Regions from separate parts of the Paenibacillus riograndensis SBR5 genome, predicted to be linked through region 2. Evidence: riboswitches for the same ligand, from Rfam matches in the RefSeq annotation. Region 2 holds a riboswitch; each other region holds the start of a gene.
What was found. A riboswitch is a leader RNA that binds a small molecule or an ion and turns the genes downstream of it on or off. The one in region 2 is predicted to bind cobalamin.

Region 1 (7,238 bases), 610 kb from region 2:
ACGGCAAAAACGACACCTTTGGCCTCACCGGCACCAACTTCCAGACCTTTGACCCGATATTCGGCGCTTACGGTCTCACCAATATTTTTGACACCTCGCAGCTGTTTGTCCGTGACGGCAAGGTAGTCAGCACATTCTACCAGCCGGAAATGAAAGAGGCACTCACCACTATCAAAGGTTTTCTCGATGCCGGAGTCGTTGACCCTGAAATTGTAAGCAACAAGGGGACGATGGCCATCGACAAGGCGTTTCAGGGCAAGGTGGGCATCATCAACACCGAATGGGCGCAAATCATGAAAGACGACAAGGTAGCCGTCTGGAAAGGCGCCAATCCGAAGGCGGAATGGATTCAGCTGGCTCCCCCGAAAGGACCAACCGGCATCGCAAATGCCAATTCTCTGAATATCGGCGCTTCCAGCGGCCTGTGGGTCATCCCCAAAAAGCTGGAAAGCGAGCCTGAAAAGCTGAACAAAGTGCTGGAGCTGCTCAATTATGTATCGACAAAGGAAGGCAACCGGCTGGTTCAGTATGGGGTGGAGAATACCCACTATACGCTGGAAGGCGATACTGTCAAAATTACCGACAAAGGCCGCTCCGACGCTTCGTTCACCTGGCTGTACCAGTTCACAGGCCGCCCGGAAACGGATTATCTGAAATCCAAATTCAGCAATCTGGCCGCCTATATTGACTTTGAAGCCAACCTGCCGCGCATCCAGACACTGGACGGCTTTGTGACCAGCCCTCCGGGCTACAACCCGGCCGACGCCAACCGCTTCATTGAAGAAGAAATGATCAAATTTGTCTATGGCAAAGCCAAGATCGACAGCTACAGCAAGTTTCTGGAGACGCTGGAAAACACGTTCAGCTACAAGAACTATCTCGATACGGCGATCAGCCAATTGAATGAACTCGGTTACGGGAAATAAGACATTTAAGAGTAGGAGAGCTGCTTTTATGGAATTATAAATCTTACCTTGTGACTAATGTTTTGTATGCTTTTGAGACAGACCCGGCTGATTATAATTATGACGCTAATCCCACTAAACAAAGCTTGGTTGCTCATGATGTATGCTATAAGGTTTATTTGAAACCTTACAGCTAAACCACTTTGATTATATCTGCGACATAAACTCCGGGCAGTTCTTTACTAATTTATTTAGAGATGTCTCTATCTTGTAGAGATGTCTCTTTTCTTTTACAGCTCACATTTTGCAAATTCGGTTAGTCATGCCCAAAATCAATTTAGAATCCGGCTACTCACAAAAACAATTCTAACCATTCAAGCTCCCAAATAATTCATGCATGTGATCAAAATATGGGTAACTCCAAAAATAGCACACGGAACGAGGAGGACATAGTTCTTCATCCAAAGCCCGGCAAAAAAGAAATAAAGCGGCGGCATGCAAGCAATTCCCAGTATCAATAACCACGGAGCCACCACTCCGTTATAGTAGAAAATCCAAGAAATATAATAGCCTGCCAAAAAGAGAACTGCTAATCCTATATAAAAGTTTCTATTCCTCCCTTCAGCTTTGTTTAACAGAAAAATCATCAGAGTAACCGTTAGCACTCCAAACAATCCCTCAATAATATTGAGTGTTTTATAGGCAGAACTGTTTCCGGTAAGCACATCATTTACTGGAGGCACTAGCATCCAGATGATATTAGGAAGCAGTTGCAATGCGTATAATAAAAAGCCTGTCAACGAAAATCGAATTCTATAATTTCTCATAATACCCTCCCAAATTTCTTTATGGGTTGAGTATATTAAAAAGTGAAAAACCACACATCAGCCTCTAGCCGGGTTATTTTATATATACTCTGCGTTGCATACAAGCTGACATTAACCGAATCGTATAAACAATCTGGCGAGGAATAAAAAATCCCTATTGTATAGGGGTAGAAGAACAGGTAGAAAAATGAACAAAATCACCCTGGCGGGTGAATAAGGGTCTTGGAGGTTACGAAGTCCGCATTTGTTGTATAACATCCAGGATTTTCGTCCATTTGGTGAAGCCGCGCCCACATTGTTGTACAATTCACAAGATTTTTGTACGTTTAGCGTACTTTGGACACAGATTGTTGTATAACGTACAAGATGTTCGCCCATTCGGTCTGCTTATATCACACTTTGTTGTATTCCGTGCAAGTTTTCGAGGGTTAACACCTTAGGGGAACCCTTTATGTGTCCTTCAGCAATTCCAAGTGGAAAAAGGATAACTAATTTGCCCGAATCTCCTGTTCTCCGCAGGTTAAGTGGAAAAAGGGTAACTAATTCAGCTCATTTCGCCCCTAACTAAGTCATATGGCCCAATTAAGTTCCCTTTTTCCACTTCAATCTCACAATTGTTGATTTCTGAGAGAAATAAGTTTCCTTTTTCCAACTAGCACTGTTCACCTACTTCTTGGCACGGGCAATATACAAGGTGATCCGGACACATAATCCGTTATTGAGGTGAAAAGGGCTGCAATCTCCCCGAAAAGAACAAAATCACCCTGGCGGGTGAATAACAACACGGGGCTTACGGCCGCAGGGATTCCCCGCCGTTCCAAAACCAACGGGGGTATGCTGAAGACGGATTGTTGTATTATAGGCAGCATAGGCAGGCTTAGCGTCCTTTGACTTGCTTAGAGCTCATATTGTTATACCACATGCACAACGCTCGCCCAGAAGTTAGTTAAAACATGCATTGGGGGCCGTATGATTATGGTATGGGTCATTCTGCGGACACGATGAGCTTCCTTCACGATCGATCCGCAACCGTTGCGGACTGGAAAGCCGTTATTCATAGAAGATTCGTCTATTCCGCAGGACGGACTGAGATGCCTTTATTTGTCCTTTTCCCCTTTATTCCAGGTTCAATCGAACGATATAACGGTTCCTGAGTCCGTATCCGCTGAAAAAACAAGATTTTTGGCAAAATAAGGGCTCCTTTGTCCGCTTCAGTCCACGGATGAAGCTCAACCCTCCTGCATCACTTTTATCCTCGGAGGCTTCCAAGATATCCTTTTTTACACTGTATAACTTCCTATAAAATAAAAAACGCGGCTCTTGAAATTTTCAAGAATCCGCGCTACGTATGTTTGTTGGGGATGCTGGTGAAGGGAATTGAACCCCCGGCCTACGCATTACGAGTGCGTTGCTCTACCCCTGAGCTACACCAGCTTACAGCATTTTTCTGTCAAACAAAATACATTATACATCGTCTGGAGAAAAACGCAACCCTTTCTCTTACAGCCCGATCAGGAAACGGTTACAGCATTCCCCGCTTGCGGAAGTAATCCAGCGCCAGCCGGGCGCTCTCCAGTGACGACGATGCGAAAACCTCCTGCTCCACGATGTAGTGCTGAATTCCGGCTTCATCCGCAGCCTTGAAGACACTATCGAAGTCTACTTGACCTTTTCCGAGATCGGCTTCCTCATGGCCTGCGCCGAAATCCTTGATGTGGACCAGAGGCACGCGTCCGGCATAGCGGGAGATATATTCTGCCGGTACCGCACCGCCCACATGGACCCAGCCCAAATCAAACTCCGCCACCATATGCTCAGCAGGAATCCGCTCCAGCCAGATGTCGATGACGGCCTGCCCGTTGACCTGCTTGAACTCAAAGTCATGGTTGTGGTATCCGTACTTCAGCCCTGCTGCCCGTACCAGCTCGGAAGCCTTTTCAAAGAATGGAATCAGAGCCAGCACATCGTCCAGCGCAGGCTGCTCCGGAAGAGGCGCAGAAGGTGTGATAAGATACTCCAGCCCCACCTCCCGGGCATATTCGATCTCTCTGGATAAGGCCGATTGCATATTCTCCAGACTGCTGAAATCCAGCCCTACATGCGCTGAGGGGGCCGACAGTCCAAGCTCATCCAGCGTTTTGCGCAGTTCTGCAGCTGATACGCCAAAATACCCGGCAAATTCCACCGATTTGTACCCGATCTCCGCCACCTTGCGCAGCGTCCCCAGAAAATCCTTCTCCGCCCTGTCCCGCAGCGTGTACATCTGTATCCCGATCTGCTGTTTGATAGCCGCCATTACGCATCCGCTCCTTGTCGCTGTAATTGTTATGAATTAATCCGCCTGCAGCTTGCGTTCCACCGATTCCAGCTTGCTGCGGCTTGTGGACGGCTTATCCCGCCGGTCATCAATCTTGAGCGAGGTGGATACCCGCTGTGCTCCGGCAGTAAAAGGGGACTCGTGCAGCGCTTCGACGGCCGCCAGAATCCGCGCCAGCGGACCTTCGATAATGGTGCCCATGGATGTCAGCTCGTAGGTAATGCCTTCCACCGTCTCCAGCACGCGCTGCATGTCAGCCACATAGCTGCTGAGGCTGGTGCTGCCTGTACCAATCGGAATTACAGTTACTTCGCCAATCGCCATCCTGAAATCCCTCCTATTATAAGCCTCTATAAGCCTCGTTACATAAGTCTCTGGTCCCTTCTATTGTAGCAACTCCTGCCTCCCCCCACAAATCGCCTAAAGTCCTACTGCGGGTATGACCAGGTTTTGGAACTTTTGTGGCGTATTTTGGACAATTTTTGAATCAGTTCCGGCAAAATTTACTCCCGTGCTGTGGATTACCTGTGGACTAATTGTGGACGAACACCGGGTTATCTGTGGATCAGCTGTGGACCAGCTGTGAGTAAACGGGCGGAGTCCGCACCGGGCGCGGGTTCGCAAAAAATTGTTTACAAACACAAGATATTGGGTTATTTTTATCTAGCGACAACAAAATATAGTGGAAACAGGTGCTTTGCTCTTCCAGGAGAGTTGAAGCTTAATAGGGAAGCGCGGTGCAAATCCGTTGCGGTCCCGCCACTGTAACCGGATGCCCTGCAGGCTCCAGAAGCCCTGCGGAGCAGTATCCTGAGGCTCACGCCACTGAGGGGTAGCCCCCCTTGGGAAGGCGCCCCGGATTCACCGGAAGCCAGGAGACCTGCCTGTTTCCGGGCACCATTATTTACGCCTGCGAGGAACAGGAGAGGTGTCCGCATGCGGCCTGCACAAGCAGATTTAGCCTTCCCTTATGCCAGGGAGCCAAGGCTGCCGATACCTGAACGCGATAAGCCTTATCACGTTCAGGTATCGGCTTCTGCGGGAAAGCATATTTCCATGGAGACCATCCGCAAATATCCGCTCAGGTTATTTGCGCTACGCATCCGGGCATTTTCCGCCTTCCTCGGCGGGGGATGCTTTTTTATTACAATCAGAACATGTTTCATATACGGAGAGGAGAGCTAGACAATGACGCTGCTGGAGAAACGGTACAACGGTGGACAAGCTGCACAGGAGGTTCTTTTGGAGGAAGTGATCCATTTGGGGCGCGATATTATCGACAGCCGGGATTTGGATCTGCTGCGCGAAAATGCGAATTTGAACGGTGAGAGCTTTTCCGGCAAAATGAGCAAGTTCGGCAGTGAGTATTCCAAGTGGTATGCCCGCAACTTCACGATGCCGCCGCAGCTCGTGCAGGCTACCCTCGATAATGTGGTGTATGTCCACGATCTGGACCAATACGCGATCGGAACCACCAACTGCATCTTTATCCCGTTCGAGCAGCTTCTCCGCGAAGGCTTCAACACCGGCAACGGCAGCGTTCGTCCACCCAACTCGATTATGACTGCGATGTCGCTGGTGGCGATTATTTTCCAGTCGCAGCAGAATGCCCAATACGGCGGCGTATCCGCCAACAAGCTGGATTTTGATCTGGCTCCTTATGTGACCAAGTCCTTCGCCAAGCTGTTCCGCAAGGGACTGGAATATTTCGAAGAAGGTACAGCCGGAGAGATCGGCGGGGAAGTCACTATGAGCCGCAGCGATCTGGCGGAGCAGTATCCGCGGGCCTTCCGCTTTGCGCTGAAGGAGACGGAAAGTGAAACGCTTCAGGCCGCAGAGAGCATGATACATAACCTTAATACAATGTCCAGCCGGTCGGGCGGACAGATTCCTTTTACCAGCATCAACTACGGCACCTGCACCTCTCCTGAAGGGCAGCTGGTCATCAGCTCGCTGCTGATGGCCACGATGAACGGTCTGGGCAGCGGCGAAACGCCGGTGTTCCCGATCCAGATCTTCAAATGCAAGCAGGGCGTGAACCAGCAGCAGGGCGATCCGAACTACGAGCTGTTCCTCAAGGCGGCGGAATGTTCCGCCCGCAGACTGTATCCGAACTTCGCCAATCTGGATGCGCCGCTCAATCTGCAATATTACGATCCGGCTGATCCGGATACCGAATTTGCCACGATGGGCTGCCGCACACGGGTGCTGGGCGACCGCTTCGGACGCAACCACTGCTCCGGCAAAGGCAACCTGTCCTTCAATACGCTCAATCTGGTGCGGCTGGGACTGGCCTACGGCATTGCCACAGGACGCCGCCTTGCCGCCGACGAAGAAGGCTTCTATGACGATCTGAACCATTACATGGACATCGCTCTGGAAGGTCTGCTTCACCGCTTCCGCATCCAGGCCTCCCAGAAGGCCAAGGCTTCCGATTTCATGATGCGCGAAGGCGTCTGGGAAGGCGGCAAAGCGCTCGCTCCCGAAGATAGTGTAGGCGAGCTGCTGAAGCATGGCAGCCTGTCGATTGGCTTCATCGGCATGGCGGAATGCATGAAGGCCATGTACGGCAAGCATCACGGCGAGGACATGGAGATCCACGCCAAGGCGCTGGCCATTGTCCGCCACATGCGGGAATACTGCGACCGCAAGAGCGAGGAGCTGAACCTCAACATTACGCTGTTCGCCACACCGGCTGAAGGCCTGTCCGGCAAATTCACCAAAGTGGACCGCAAGGTGATCGGCTCGATTCCGGGCGTCACCGACCGTGAATATTATACGAACTCTTTCCATATCCCGGTCTACTATGAGCTGAGCGCCGCACAAAAAATCAGCCTGGAAGCCCCGTTCCATGAATACTGCAATGCCGGCGCAATCTCTTATGTAGAGCTGAACGGCAATGCCCGCAGCAACCCGGCGGCTTTTGTGAAGATCATCCGTTATGCGCTGGAGCAGCAGGTCAGCTACTTCAGCATCAATCACCCGATAGACCGCTGCTCGGACTGCGGCTACGAAGGCGTGATCGGCACGAACTGCCCTTCCTGCGGCGCGCATGAGAACGATGTGCATATCCGCCGCCTGCGCCGGGTAACCGGCTATCTGACCGGCGACTACCAGACCCGCTTCAATGCCGCCAAGCAAGCCGAAGTAAGGGACCGCGTTAAGCATCTATGAATATATGCGGCTACT
Region 2 (7,238 bases):
CTTCGACCCAGAAGGAAAAGATGCAGGAGCCGTTTATTTTCCAATTTGTGTTCAAGGATGAGTCCAAGCCCCCGCTGACGCTTGTATTCTTCGATGTCGCCGGTGAAGGGATGGTCGATCAGGATTATCTCGGGCTGCATGGCCAGCATATCAAGAACTCCGCCGGGATTCTGTTCATGGTTGACCCGCTGCAGATCCGTTCCATCCGCGAGAAAATCCGGATCAATTTCGGGGACCGCCCCGGCGAATGGGTCTCCCAGTATGACGAGCCGCGGGATGTGGTGCTGACCATGTTCGGTGATTTCATCGCCTACCAGGAGAAGAGCAAAACCGATATCCCGACAGCGGTCGTACTCGCCAAAAGCGACATGCTGCATTCGCTCAAGGATGAGGACGGCGATTACATCAAGTCCAACAGCAATGTGTTCAACAACTATGTGCACCGCAAAACGCTGAATCTGGACGAGTTCCACAACATCGACGGCGAAATCCGCCGCTTCATAGAGAAGGTGGACCGCCCGTTCAAGGACACGATGGATGTGTATTTTGCGAACACGGGGTATTTTGCCGTATCGGCACTGGGCAGCAATCCGGTGAATCAGAAGGTGGAGGGTGTGGTCAGTCCAATCCGGGTGGACGAGCCTTTTATCTGGCTGCTGCACAAGCTGAATTACATTGAGGGGAGCGACGGGCCGTGAACAGATTTTCAGGGTCCATGATCGCCCAGCAGATGTATACCCGGGAACGGCGTGGTGTGTACCGGGCGACAGAAGGATTCGATACGGTAGCGAAGTCGGAGAGCCTGGACAATAATTTTGTCAAAAAAATTCTGCATCCCTTCTGTCTTTACGATGCTCCGGCAGAGCTGGCGGCACGCGGCGAGAAGAATGAGGAACTGTACCCTGCTGCGCTGCATCTGTTCCATACGGAAACAAATGATACGGTAATCGGGCAGAGCCGGTATTTGGCGGCGGATTTCACGGGTCAGCGGAGCGCTTTTTTTGCCCATAATTTCGTGGTGCCGCCCATCCGTTCGGAGGAAATTCTGGAGGGTTACGGAGACTGGCTTCATGCGGATTTTGCCGGGAGCTATGCGGGAGAGCTGGGCGGAACGCTGCCGGAGCTTTCGGCTATCCCTGTGTCACAGCGGGAGCAGAAGCCCCATCCGTTAAGTATCCTGCGCGGGCTTGGCATCACGGAGGAATTGTTCAAGACGCTGCTGCAGGCGGTGATGATCTCCGTGGCCGGCAAAAAAAAGCTGTACATAGCCCTGGACGTTCCGATCGGAGAGCTGTCGCGGCGCGCGGTAGAGCTGACGGAGGTTCTTTTCAGGGCGCTGCCTTATGATTTCCGCCGCAGGCTGGGTGTGATCACCTATGCCAATGAGCCGAAAAGCCGCAAATATATTCATCTGACCTTCGTGGAAAAAGGCTCGCTCCGCCCGGGCGACCGCAGCATTGAGAAGGATTTTGTATTCGATCTGGCAGCGGGCCGGGTGCTGGGTGCCGACTTTGGCGATACGCAGCAGCCGTTTGCAGAGCTGGCCTGGAAAACACTGCAAGAGCCGGAACGCGGGCTGGAGGATTTTGCGCGTTTTGCTGACTCGCTGCTGCCCGGGGAGAGTGTGGAGCGCAAGCTGTCGCTCGCGCTGTACAATGAGCTGGCGGTATTTTATGAAATTGAGCAGGGCAATGAGAGTCTGTACACCGGGAATAAGCAGGCTGTGCTGGGCGGATTGCTGGCCTACCTGAAGCCGGAGGGTGCGCTTGAAGCACGGGTGCGGCTGAACGATATGTTCCTGGAGCGGTTTGACCGCGAATATGACCTGATCCGCCAAAAAGGCGTGCCAGTGCCGGAGATTATGGAGCGGTTTGTGGAGTATTTTGCGCTGAAGGGCCATAACTACCGGGTCAAAATCGTGGATTATTTCATTAACGGCATGCTCAATGCCCAGTCTGCGGGCCGTGAAGATGCGCTGGCAGCGGCTTACGGCATTATTGAGAGCAATGACGAGCTTAGTGCGTCTTTTTTCAAAAGAGTGCTGGCCCAGCCTGTATTCCGCCGGGCACTGCTGGAGCCTTACATGGAATCCCGGCTGTCTGCGGCGGCAAGCCCGGCGGATATTTTGCGTTTTGTGACACATTGGGGCCGGTTCCTGCCTGAAGCACTGCAGCAGTCTTTTGTCCGGGACACAGTGAAGGAGTATCTGCTGGAGAAGCTCCAGCAAAGTCCCAATCCGGTGGGAGAGGTAGCGGCGATCCATGATTCGGTGGATAAAGCGGAAAAGGAACGCCGCAGAGGCAGCGGTATGTATCCCGAAGTCCTGCTGCTGCTGGAGGAGCTGATGACGGCTTCGGACCGTTTCCTGCTGAACCGGGTGTCGCTGGAGGAACTGACGCAGGAGCAGCTGCTGGATATTTCTTTTTTGCGCTACCGCGATGCTGCCGACTGGCAGCCGCCGCTGGATTCCATTACCCGGCGGAAGGCGAACGCCCTCCGGGCTGCTTACCGGTGGTTCGGGGAGGAGAAGCCGACGGAGGAGATTTTTGCCGGGCTCTCGCCGAGAGAGCTCGATGATGTGCAGCTGCTCGGACGGCGCTGGCTGAAGGAATCCCGCAGTATTGAACCGTTCGAACGGCTGCCGCTGGCCTTTTATCACAGCAGTGAGCGCCAGGACGGGCCTCTGGATTATGAGACGCTTATGGAGCTGGTGAAACGCAAGGCGGGGGATAACAAGGAGACGGTCTACCGTTTCCTGGCTTGGTCGCAGGGGAATCCGCTATTTTCCATTTCGAATAAAAAGCTGTGGCCGGGTTACCGCCGGGCCATCTTGAAGTACTTCCAGAGCAGTGACCGCGAGGCGTTCAAGAGCCGCGATTTCCGCAAAAGCTATGCCGCCGCCGCAGGTCCGGCACTGCAAAATGTCTACAACGAAGCGCGCTCCCAGCTGGCTTCGCCGCTGGCGCGGTGGGTCAGCCGCAGCCGATTTCAAATCCTGATCTCCGGCTGCATCCTGGGCATTGTGCTGATTGGCGCGATTATTGCCATCAGCCTGCTCCGGCCGGACCCTGCGGACACGGCCAAGCCGGCGGGCAGTGCACTGCCCAGCGCCACGGGCGGGGCCGGCGCGCTGGCTCCTGCCGCCGTCCGGCTGGGCGGCGGGGACACGGGCAGCGGCCTGGTGTTCACCTTTGCCGCTGCGGCTGACTGCTCCGCCTTCAAGCCGGCGGAGATCAGCGTAGTGTCCTCCGGCGATGTCACGGAGGACTACCAGGTCACGGGTACGACCAGCAATTGCCTGGTCGCATCGGGTGAAGCGGCTGCGGGTACGGCAGCCGCTGGCCCGGACACCGGCGCGGACGCGAGTGCGCCGGTCGGGTCTGACAGCGGCGCGGATGCCGCCGCTGGGGCAAAGGGCGCGAAGGCAAGCGCGCCCGCAGGGACTGACGGCGCCGCCGCAGGGGCGGGCGACGGAAGTGAGGACGGCGCAGACGCAGGCGCCGTCACCCAAGGGCCCGTCGGCGGGAATGCCGGCGGGGCCACGCCTTCACCGGCAGCGGGCGGCACCGCGCCGGAAGCCCCCGGAGCCTCGGGAGCGGTGCCGGAGGCACCCGCGTACGAGGTGACCGTGCAGCTGGAGGCCGGCGCGAAGCTGGTCGCAGGCGACATGGTCATCGCCGGGGAGTACAAGCTGACCCTGCAGCCGGCCTCAGGCGCGGCAGCAAGCAACCCTCCGGGCGCCGGAGTGGATGCCTCTCCAAGCCCTGAGCCATCCCCCACAGCAACGGGGGATACAACAACCGAATGAGACGACGCTTCTCGAAGCAGCTTTGACACATTAACCTGAAGAGCATGATATGCCGAAAAAGTGAGGCTTATCATGCTCTTCAGGTTTTTATTGATTTCTCCGAAAGCAGGCTCCAGCGTTGAATAAGAGGTAAAAGTACCTTTGATTTCTCCAAAAGTGGACTCCAGCGTGGAATGAGAGGTAAAAGTACCTTTGATTTCTTCGCAGAGTGCTATAGCCTCGTTTGAGTTTGTTTTGGATTGGGGAAGTATAGCCTCTACTTTATTGTGCTTCAGAATCATACAGAGTCGGGAAGTAGCTTAGTGCTAATCGTTTGAAGGACAAACTTGTCTAGAAACAACGGCAGAAATGCCGTTGTTAGGCGCACCGAGTCTAGAAATGTTAGAAACAACGGCAGAAATGCCGTTGTTAGGCGCACCGAGTCTAGAAATGTTAGAAACAACAGCAGAAATGCCGTTGTTAGGCGCACCGAGTCTAGAAATGTTGGAAACAACGGCAGAAATGCCGTTGTTGTGCACGCCGAGTCTGGAAATGTTGGAAACAACGGCAGAAATGCCGTTGTTAGGCGCACCGAGTCTAGAAATGTTAGAAACAACGGCAGAAAAGCCGTTGTTAGGCGCACTGAGTCTGGAACTGTTGGAAACAACGGCAGAAATGCCGTTGTTAGGCGCACCGAGTCTAGAAATGTTAGAAACAACGGTAGAAATGCCGTTGTTGTGCACGCCGAGTCTAGAAATGTTAGAAACAACGGCAGAAATGCCGTTGTTGTGCGCACCGAGGCCGAAACTGGTGGATACAACGGCAGAAATACCGTTGTTACCGCCGCTGCTATAAGGTTGCTGTTAACAGGAATTTCTAAGTTGAAAGTTACCTAATTACTGCACGCCCTCAACGATTGCCGCATAGACACATTATCTGGATAGCCGCCTAACACTTGTTGTATAAGTCCCAACTACCAATATACCAGCCAACGGTTTCTGTATAGTCCCAACTGCCCTGACAACGATCCAACAGTTGCCGGCCCGACACTCGATTAAGTCCCAACTACCAGTATACCAGCCAACGGTTTCTGTATAGTCCCAACTGCCCTGACAACGATCCAATATTCGCTGCCCCATCGTTCGTTAAGTCCCAACTATCCTTATACTAGCCAACAGTTGCTGTATATTCTCAACAGTCCGTACAAATGATCCGACGGCTGCTGAACTGCTAGTCACAAGGTGCTTGTTACAAGCTGCTCCTCACAAGGTGCTGCTCTGCATTGACGGTTATGGCTGGGAGTCGTTGGATTTTTTCACTATTACTGTGGATGGACATTCATGCCGCCCATTGGCGGCACTTCAGACGATGCAATCCCGGAGAAGGCCCCCAATTTGGCTTCGCCAAATTCGAGGCTTCCATAACCATGTTGTATGAATCGGACATCGTTATTTCAGGATGGAATAATAGCTGGAGAGGGTGGAGTACTTTTTGCACCCGCTAAGAAACAGCTTCTCTATAGACATACAAGGGAATACTAGATATGATTATGGATATTAAAATTTAATAGTTAAGAGAGAGGTGCCGGTTCGATGCGTAGCATCAGAAATCGGCTTAAAAGGGAAGCACGGTGCAAATCCGGCGCGGTCCCGCCACTGTAAATGCGGAGCGGCTCTTAGAGCGGCCACTGTCCGGCTGTAAGGATGGGAAGGCCAAGAGCAGCGATGAGGCATAAGCCAGGAGACCTGCCTTTTTCGTGAACGTTTCTATTCTTCGTGGGGTAAGAATGCGGAACATATGCAAATGGATGAAGTCTGGAGCTTCGAGCACCGCAGCCTTCCAATTTGTATTCTTCCCGGCCGCCCTGAACAAGGGCGGTCTTTATGTTGTCCCGGCTGTCCTCTGCAAAGCAGTACAAGCATTTATTTTATGACAAGGAAAGAGGTTGACGATGAAGACATTTTATTCTGCCAAGTCTTTTGTGCTTGGTCTGGTCTTATTGCTGGTAATTTCGGTTACGGGTACCGCGGTGGTTCCGGCGGGACAGGCTTTTGCCGCAGCGGAAGCCACTGTTAACACAGGCACGGACAGTGTCACGGACGCAGTATATGCTGCGGATACTTTTGCGGAAGGAAAAGCTGGCGCTTCCTTGGCTGCAGCGGATAACGGGGGACAGGTAACTGTCTCGCAGGCAACGTATTCGGCTGCAGAATATATACTCAGCGGCGGCGTAACATCGGAGTGGCAGGCGATCGGGCTGGCCCAGGCGGGCTACCGGGTACCGGACAGCTACGTCCAGTCATTAGCGAAAAAAGTACAGACAGCGGGAGGCAGCTTCCCGAATGTGACGGATTATGCGCGGATTGTGCTGGCTGTGCGGGCGGTCGGCGGCGATCCGGCGAATTTTGCCGGCAGCGGTTCTGAAGCGGGCTTCAATCTGCTGGAGCGCATCTATAACAGCGACAATATCAGCGGCCAGCCGCTGAATGCGCCAGTCTACGCGCTGCTCGCGCTGGACTCCGGCAGCTACACGATTCCCGGTGACGCCAAATGGAACCAGACGTCGCTGCTGAGCGAAATTCTGTCCAAGCAAAATAGCGATGGCGGGTTTGCTTTGTTCACGGGGGCGAGCGATCCGGATATGACGGCCATAGTCCTGACCGCACTCGCTGCCCACAAGAATGACCCTGCTGTGGCAACAGCGGGACAAAAAGCAGTAGCCTGGCTGGCAGCCAAGCAGGACAGCAGCGGCGGCTACGGAGACAGCAGTGAAAGTGCGGCCCAGGCCATAATCGGTCTGTCCTCCTTTGGTGTAGACCCAGCCAGCGGCGAGTTTACTAAAAATGAAACAGGCTTGCTGAATCGGCTGCTGAGCTTCAGACTGGCCAGTGGAGCTTTTGCTCATAACCAGGGCGGCAGCGCCAATGCGCTGGCTACCGAGCAAGGCCTGCAGGCCCTGGTGGCCTACAATCTGTTCAGCGGTGGTACGAACGGCAAGCTGTATGACTTTTCGAAGCCGGTAGCGCAGAACCCTCTCGTCTATGTGCCGCTCACGATTGAAGGGCCTGAGCAGACGCTGGGCCAAGGCAGCGCCTACGCTGGGAACGTACTCGAAGCACTGGAAAAAGTAGCCGCAGCGAACAGTCTGCCGATTACGAATCCTTCCGGCGCTTATGTTACTGGCATTGGCAGCATTTATGCCGGAGCTACCGGCGGCTATGACGGCTGGATGTACGCCGTGTCTCGCGGCGGGGAATGGGCCAGCGTTGATGTAGGTATGAAAGACTTCAAGCTGAAGGAGTCTGACCGGGTACTGGTTTATTATGCGGGCAGCGCTACGCAGCTTGTCGATAAAGTGGCCCTTTCCAACGCACAGCCAAGAGAGGGTGAAGCTTTTACCGTCACAGTCACCCAAAAAACATGGGTATGGGATGGCTCCGCTTCCAACCCG
Region 3 (7,238 bases), 1.3 Mb from region 2:
AACTCCAACACTGACTCTAAATTGATGCTCATGCTCTAACTGTATGCTCATGCTCTAACTGTATTTGATACAACTAAAGAGTCCTATTTTTGCGCTGAAACCGATTTAATTGCACACTGTACACTTAAAGGGACCGTATTTCAGCTAAAGAAGCCCAAACCGCTATTTTAACTGTACAGAGTACATTTACTTTTAAAAATGCGGGTTTGCACCTCATTTTAACTGCAGCAAATGCACTTACCCTCTAAGCGTCCAACACTAAAAAGTGAGTTCTGCTCTACTATTGCTGACGACCAGCTTCCCCTCATCTCTCCCCCGGGCCTTCGCCCAGCAGACTGCTCAGCGCCGCCTTGAACTCCTCCGCATTCCGGGGAGCTGCGTGCCCCGCCGTTACGCGCGGAGGCAGGCTGTGCCACAGCTCAGCCAGCAGCGGGAGCGCCAGGCCCATCGCCTGCAGCAGCTCCCCGCCGGCAAAAATAGCCTCCGGCGCTCCGGCCGCCCGGCAGACGCCCTGATCGAGGACAATGATCCAGTCCGCCCAGCGGTAGGCGAGATTCATATCATGCGTAGCCATCACCACTGTGGTACCCTTACGGTGTATGCTGTCCAGGCCATCCAGAAGCTGCGCCTCCGACAGCGGGTCCAGATAGGAGGTTGGCTCGTCGAGCAAGATCAGCTCCGGCTCCATCGCTATCACCCCTGCGAGCGCAGTTCGCTTTTTCTGGCCCAGACTGAGCTGATGAATCGGTTTATCCTTCAGCGCGGTAAGGTTAAGCAGTTCCAGCACCGCAGCACACCGTGCCGTTATTTCTGCCTCAGGCATACCGGTGCCCCGCAGCCCAAAAGAAATATCCTCCAGCGGAGTACTCAAAATGAGCTGCTGCTCAGGGTCCTGAAAGACCAGCCCGACTCTGCGCCGCAGAGCGGCAAGCTCCTTTTTGGCATAGGATACGGGCAGTCCCGCTTGCCGGACCGTTCCCGTTTGCGGCCGCAGCAGGCCAACCGCATGCAGGAACAAGGTTGATTTGCCGGAACCGTTATGTCCAAGCAGGGCTGTTTTGCAGCCTCTGGGAATCGCTGCTGTCAGCCCCCGGAGCGCTGGCTCCACCGTGTCCGGATAATGAAATACGACATCCTCGAAGGCTAAACTGTAATCCATATCTATGCCGTTCTCCTTCTCCAGCAGTTCCGATTCCAGACTTCTCACTGAATTGATCTCTGCCATTCTCATCAGGTCCACAGCATCCACAGCTGTGCCGCCGCCAGCAGGACGATTCCCGCATACGCCTCAAAGGCAAACCTTCGGGGCACTTCCCGCCTCACATACGGCGGTAATAGAATCTCCCCGGTAAACCCCCGGGCAGCAAGCCCCTGCGACAGCCCATAGTAACGGTGCATGGTGTTTGCGAACAAGGACGCTGCCATACCTGCAGCCTCCCGCAGCTTGGATCTGAAGCCCCTGCGGCCTCCGCGCAGCCGCCGGGCCAGCAGCAGGCCATGGGCGGCATCGTCCAGCAGGAACAGGAACCGGTACATGACCAGCATCAGCTCCAGCACGATCTGCGGCATCCGCAGCCTGCGGAGCACCTGCAGCAGCTCGCCGAACGGCGTGGTCAACATGATGAACAGGCAGCAGGCCAGACAGGCCGATATCCGCGCCAGCAGCAGCGCTGCCCGCACGCCTCCTGCCCGGGTCATGTACAGAAACTGGGCTGTGCCCGGAATCGGCAGGTACAGGGCGGCCTCCCCGGCTGCCGGACGACCCAGCTCCACCAGCAGTGCCGGCAGGCTGAGGCCGTAGAATAGCAGCGCAGTGCCAAACAACTGTCCGTAGGCGCGCGGCGGGATTTTGGCATATTGCAGGCACCACAGCATCATCCACAGCGTAATGAGAACCTGAAGGGCCGGATGCAGCACATAAGCAAGGGCGAACATGACGGCTGCGAAGAGGCTTTTCCACATCGGGGACACTTGGCTTAGGGCATTGCTGCAGGATATAACATCAATTCTTCTGATCATTCAGCTTCTGCCGGCCTTGTCTCCCCTTCAAAAGACCCAGCGTATAGCCGATCACCCCTGCGCCGATAGCCGCCTGCAGCGCGAATAACATGCTCTCCGTTTCACCCGGCAGCTCAGCCAGCGGCTTGAACCAGGGCTTATATGCAGGGTCAATCTCTGTAATTGCACCCTCTGCCGCATCATCGGCCCCGCCGAACTCCCCGTTCACGAACAGCAGCGGCAGGACCACCAGCAGAACCACCGCGAGCAGCATCAGCAGGTTTTTCCATTTGTTCTTTATCTTCACAGTGTATTTCCTCCCTTGGCTCCCCGTTTAAGCAGGGACAGCTCCTGTGGACTGTAGGCCTTCAGCCAGTTCCATAGCAGCACTGTCAACAGCCCCTCGCTGACCGCCAGCGGAATCTGGGTCACAGCAAAAATACCGCCGAATTTCGCCATGGAAGCCAGCACACCGCCATCCGCAGACGGAAAAGCCACCGCAAGCTGAAAGGAAGTGACCACATAGGTCATCAGATCCGCTACCGCAGCCGCGAAGAATACCGCCAGCTTTTCGCGTTCGCCCAGCCTCATAATCAGCTTATAGACCGCATAACCGGCAAAAGGCCCGGCCACTGCCATGGAGAAGGCGTTCGCGCCAAGCGTGGTGATTCCACCGTGCGCCAGCAGCAGTGCCTGGAACAGCAGCACAATGGAACCGGTCACGCTCATCGGCAGCGGACCCAGCATCACTGCGCCAAGTCCCGTCCCCGTCGGATGAGAGCTGCTTCCCGTAACCGAGGGCATTTTGAGCGCTGAGAGCACAAAGGTGAACGCTCCGGATAAACCCAGCAACAGCTTCAGCTCCGGGTTGTCCCGGGTCATCCTTGTGAGCTTGCGGACGCCCAGGAAAAAGAACGGCAAAAAAGCCGCCCACCAGAACACCGCCCAGCCAACCGGTAAAAATCCCTCCATAATGTGCATTGCTTCCGCCGTACCCGGCTCATTCAGCAGAAGATAAACGGCAAATACGCCGACCAGTACCGTGAAACGCCAATAGCTCCGTTTGTTCATCCTTGCACCTCCTATTTGATTTTCGTGTGCGGCGTCAAACCAAAAACTCCCGCCCCTGGGGGTGGGAGTATCATGTACGTATCCGGATCACAAAGAAAAGGCTGCTTACCCGCCAAAACTAGCGGCACACCCTTATCTCTCAACCCATTCGTACACCGCTCCTATCCGCGTAGAGTCGTGTGTGCGCAAACAAGGTAGGTCTCCTGGCTCGGGATCATCGCTGGCCTTCGTCTTCCCCGGAGCAACCGAGTGACCTGTTGAAAGCTGGCTCTTCCTTACAGTGGCGGGACCGCTCGGGAGTTGCACCCGATTCCCTGTTATCCCTTGATGTGAATCAAAGGCACCTTGTTTCATCGCTAATTCATCCTGTACATCATAGCGGACATGGCATAAGCGTGTCTGTGATAAAAGTGGAGGTGTCCCTGAAAGGCAAGAAGCTTGTAAGAACCTCATTTGAATAATATAATTGTTAACTATACAAGCAGTAACGGCTTTGCCGTCCCCTTATTTTATTAACCTGTACCCGGAGGCTGTCCAATGAAACTGGATCTTACCGAAGAATCCCTGCCTGTCTACGAAGCTTTATCGAGCGCCGTACGTCTCCGCATGCTCCGCCTGCTCGCCGTTCAGCCGATGAATGTCAAGGAGCTGGCAGCGGCAGCCCGGCTCAGCAGCGCGATCATGACGATGCATGTCCGCAAGCTGGAGGCGGCCGGACTGATCCGGACACATATGGCTCCCGGGCGGAGCGGTTTGCAAAAAATCTGCACGCTGGCGGCTGAAGGCGCAGAGATCATTTTCCCCGCTCAAGCCCCGGCGGAACGCAAAAGCCACCGCAAAGAGATACCGGTCGGCCTCTACTCCGACTTTCAGATCGAACCGACCTGCGGTCTGGCAACGGTAGAGAAGGTCATCGGCAATTTCGACGACCCGCGCTACTTCTGGGATCTGGAACGGATGAATGCAGGCATCCTCTGGTTCGGCAAAGGTTATGTCGAATACAAAATCCCCAACTTCCTCCTGTCCAGCGAGCAGCCGGAGGAGCTTGTCATTACAATGGAAATCGCCTCTGAAGCCCCCTCCATCAATAACAATTGGCCTTCGGATATCACCTTTACCTTGAACGGAACGAAGCTGGGCTTCTGGACCAGCCCCGGAGATTACGGAGACAGCAGAGGCAAATATACGCCGTCCTGGTGGCCCGCACTCACGAACCAATACGGGCTGCTCAAGCAGCTGCGGGTTACCCCCAAGGGGACCTTCATGGATGGGCAAAAGCTGTCCGGGGTCACGCTGGATCAAGTGGACATCCGCAGCAAGCAGTGGACGTTCAGACTGTCCGTGGAGGAGGATGCCGAGCATATCGGAGGGCTGACCCTGTTCGGCAAAGGATTCGGCAACTATAACCAGGACATGCTGGTTGAACTGTTCTATACGGAAATATCCGGCATATCCGACAGTCCTGACGCTGCCGGAACACCTTAAACCCGGCTCCATCAGAGGGTTGCAATGAAGAATCCCCGATCTTCCGCTGCGGATCAAGCCAGCGAAGGATCGGGGATTCTGGGTTATACAGAACAGATTGAATTTGAAATCTGTTCTGTGGTCTTCATTGCGGATCAGTTGATTTTGGAGCCGTTAACCGGCTGCCACAGGCCGCCGCCGGGAAGCGGACAGCCGCGCGCCTTCAGCCGGGCAACAACCGGGATGATGCAGCCGCAGGCAGTGCAGGTCACCCCATCCTGGAGCTTGGGGCAGGTACTGCAAAGTGCGATCCGCTCCGCATACACCTGATCTGACGCGGTATTGCCTTCATTGAACATCGATGACGCCAGTATACGGGCGATCTGCGCTTCCGTGACCTTATAATCATCCCGGCAGCCTTTGCAGGCAGAGGTTGTGGCCATAGCGGTTCTCCTTTATCAAGCTTTTGGTGTAATTTCCAGTACTGTTACCGACATGGCCGGCAGCTCGACAGTAACAGTATCCCCTTCCAGCTTAAAGGCTGTGAACGGCTGCGGAACAACCGCTTCCGGTTCGCTGAACGAGTTATGGGCATCAATGGTTGCCCCGGCAAGCGTGGTGCCGGCAATATCCACCGCTTGGCCGGCAAGGCCGCGCAGCTCCAGCGGAAGCACAGCCGCAGACGCATGATTCAGGTTGCACAGGCTGACATGAATCACACCCTCGGCCGTTACCGAAGCCGACGCCGAAACTTCCGGAATCTCCTTGCCGTCAAAGCTGTAAGACCCGCTGTCCAGCGTCAGATCCAGCAGCTCGGCATCCTGATGCACCTTGTACATATTAAATACATGATAGGTCGGAGTCAGCAGCATTTTTTCGCCTTCGGTAAGGATGACGGCCTGCAGCACGTTGATCGTCTGGGCAATGTTCGCCATCCGCACACGGTCGCTGTGCTTGTGGAAAATATTCAGCGTCAGACCGGCAACCAGCGCATCGCGGATCGAGTTCTGCTGGTACAGGAACCCCGGGTTCGTACCCGGCTCCACATCATACCAGGTTCCCCACTCATCGACGATCAGGCCGACTCTTTTCTCCGGATCATATTTGTCCATAATGACGCTGTGGCGGGTGACCAGCTCTTCCATGCGCAGCGCTTTTTCCAGAGTGGTGAAATATTCCGCAGTATCAAAGCCGGTAGCCGCACCTTTGTGCTCCCAAGTGGCGCCGGGAACGGTGTAGTAATGCAGCGTGATGGAGTCCATAAACCGCGTGGCTTCGCGCATCAGCACTTCCATCCATTGATAATCATCCGCATTCGGGCCGCAGGCGATCCGGTGAATCCGGTTGTCCCCGTAGTTGCGCACATACGTCTGGTATTGGCGGTACAAGTCAGCGTAATATTCCGGACGCATATTGCCCCCGCAGCCCCAGTTTTCGTTACCCACGCCAAAATACTTCACAGCCCAAGCCTCTTCCCGGCCGTTCTTGGCCCGCAGCTCAGCCATCGGAGATACGCCGTTAAAGGTCAGGTATTCCACCCATTCTGACATTTCCTGCACCGTTCCGCTGCCCACATTGCCGTTGATGTACGGTTCACATTCCAGCATGGCGCACAGCTCCATGAATTCATGCGTTCCAAAATGGTTGTTCTCCACCGTGCCGCCCCAGTGCGTATTAATCATCCGTTTGCGGCCTTCGCGCGCTCCGATGCCGTCCTTCCAGTGATATTCATCGGCAAAACAGCCGCCCGGCCAGCGCAGCACCGGCACCTTGATCTCCTTAAGCGCTTCCACAACATCATTGCGGATGCCCTTGGTGTTCGGAATCGGAGAGTCCTCCCCTACCCAGATGCCTTCATAAATGCAACGTCCTAAATGCTCGGAAAAATGACCATAAATATTCCGGTTAATCGTTCCCTTGCGGATATCCGTATGAAGCACAACACGCTGAGCCATTTCTATGCCGCCTCTCTTAATTAATATATTCATTAACTACTTAATAATTATATTAACATTATAAAGGGCTTGCTTTGCATCCGTCAACAACAAAAAAACGCTTCCCTGCCGTTGTCGGCTCAGGAAGCGCTTCTGCATAATCCGGTGATTTGTTGTCAGTATTATGGCCCTGCTGAACAGAGAATCTGGTCTTAACCCAGATCCCCCAGCTCAATCTGCACAATCCCCTGTTCATCCTTCACCGGGCCGACAAGATGCAGCAGGCTGCCGAACTCCAGCTCCTGGAATTTGCGTGCGGCTTTCTCCCGCTGCAGCTCCCACAGGCATTCTGTAAGCGTACAGACCACCGGCACATCGCAGCGGATTTCGGCCAGCTCGCGGGACAGATGGAGCATGTCGAGGTCGGCTTCGATTTTGGCCCGCACCCCTTTGGGCAGCAGGTGAAGGTTCTCGATCACGCCTTCCACGGTGCCGTATTCACTCAGCAGCTTCAGCGCCGTCTTTTCCCCGATGCCGCGCACCCCCGGGTAGTTGTCGCTGGTATCGCCCATGAAGCCCTTCAGGTCAATTACCTGGGCCGGGGTAAGCCCTCTTTCCTCCAGCAGCTCCGCCGGATCGTAGACCTTGTAATTGGAGCGGCCTTTTTTCATAATCACGACCTTTACGCTGTCGCTGACCAGCTGCAGCATGTCATGATCCCCGGTCAGAATGTAGACCTCGGATTCCCCGCTGTAGCACGAAGCCAGCGTG

Region 1: it holds a riboswitch for cobalamin, as region 2 does, so the genes downstream of both, PRIO_RS02920 (anaerobic ribonucleoside triphosphate reductase) here and PRIO_RS05530 (S-layer homology domain-containing protein) in region 2, are expected to answer to the same signal.
Region 3: it holds a riboswitch for cobalamin, as region 2 does, so the genes downstream of both, PRIO_RS10295 (energy-coupling factor ABC transporter permease) here and PRIO_RS05530 (S-layer homology domain-containing protein) in region 2, are expected to answer to the same signal.

Annotation. Positions count from the first base shown of each region.
Region 1 covers NZ_LN831776.1:665,893-673,130, reverse strand. Annotated here, with positions in the region: gene PRIO_RS02950 (extracellular solute-binding protein) at 1-926, shown strand, start outside; gene PRIO_RS02945 (hypothetical protein) at 1,280-1,732, opposite strand; tRNA gene PRIO_RS02940 (tRNA-Thr) at 3,095-3,166, opposite strand; gene PRIO_RS02935 (sugar phosphate isomerase/epimerase family protein) at 3,255-4,028, opposite strand; gene PRIO_RS02930 (MTH1187 family thiamine-binding protein) at 4,065-4,373, opposite strand; cobalamin riboswitch at 4,723-4,951, shown strand; gene PRIO_RS02920 (anaerobic ribonucleoside triphosphate reductase) at 5,238-7,223, shown strand; gene nrdG (anaerobic ribonucleoside-triphosphate reductase activating protein) at 7,220-7,238, shown strand, end outside.
Region 2 covers NZ_LN831776.1:1,273,018-1,280,255, forward strand. Annotated here, with positions in the region: gene PRIO_RS05510 (hypothetical protein) at 1-698, shown strand, start outside; gene PRIO_RS05515 (GAP1-N2 domain-containing protein) at 695-3,808, shown strand; gene PRIO_RS35390 (hypothetical protein) at 4,187-4,642, shown strand; cobalamin riboswitch at 5,350-5,554, shown strand; gene PRIO_RS05530 (S-layer homology domain-containing protein) at 5,739-7,238, shown strand, end outside.
Region 3 covers NZ_LN831776.1:2,544,152-2,551,389, reverse strand. Annotated here, with positions in the region: gene PRIO_RS10310 (energy-coupling factor ABC transporter ATP-binding protein) at 305-1,249, opposite strand; gene cbiQ (cobalt ECF transporter T component CbiQ) at 1,231-2,019, opposite strand; gene PRIO_RS10300 (energy-coupling factor ABC transporter substrate-binding protein) at 2,003-2,299, opposite strand; gene PRIO_RS10295 (energy-coupling factor ABC transporter permease) at 2,302-3,069, opposite strand; cobalamin riboswitch at 3,246-3,432, opposite strand; gene PRIO_RS10290 (ArsR/SmtB family transcription factor) at 3,607-4,554, shown strand; gene PRIO_RS10285 (DUF6171 family protein) at 4,689-4,976, opposite strand; gene PRIO_RS10280 (alpha-N-arabinofuranosidase) at 4,992-6,488, opposite strand; gene PRIO_RS10275 (5'-3' exonuclease) at 6,680-7,238, opposite strand, start outside.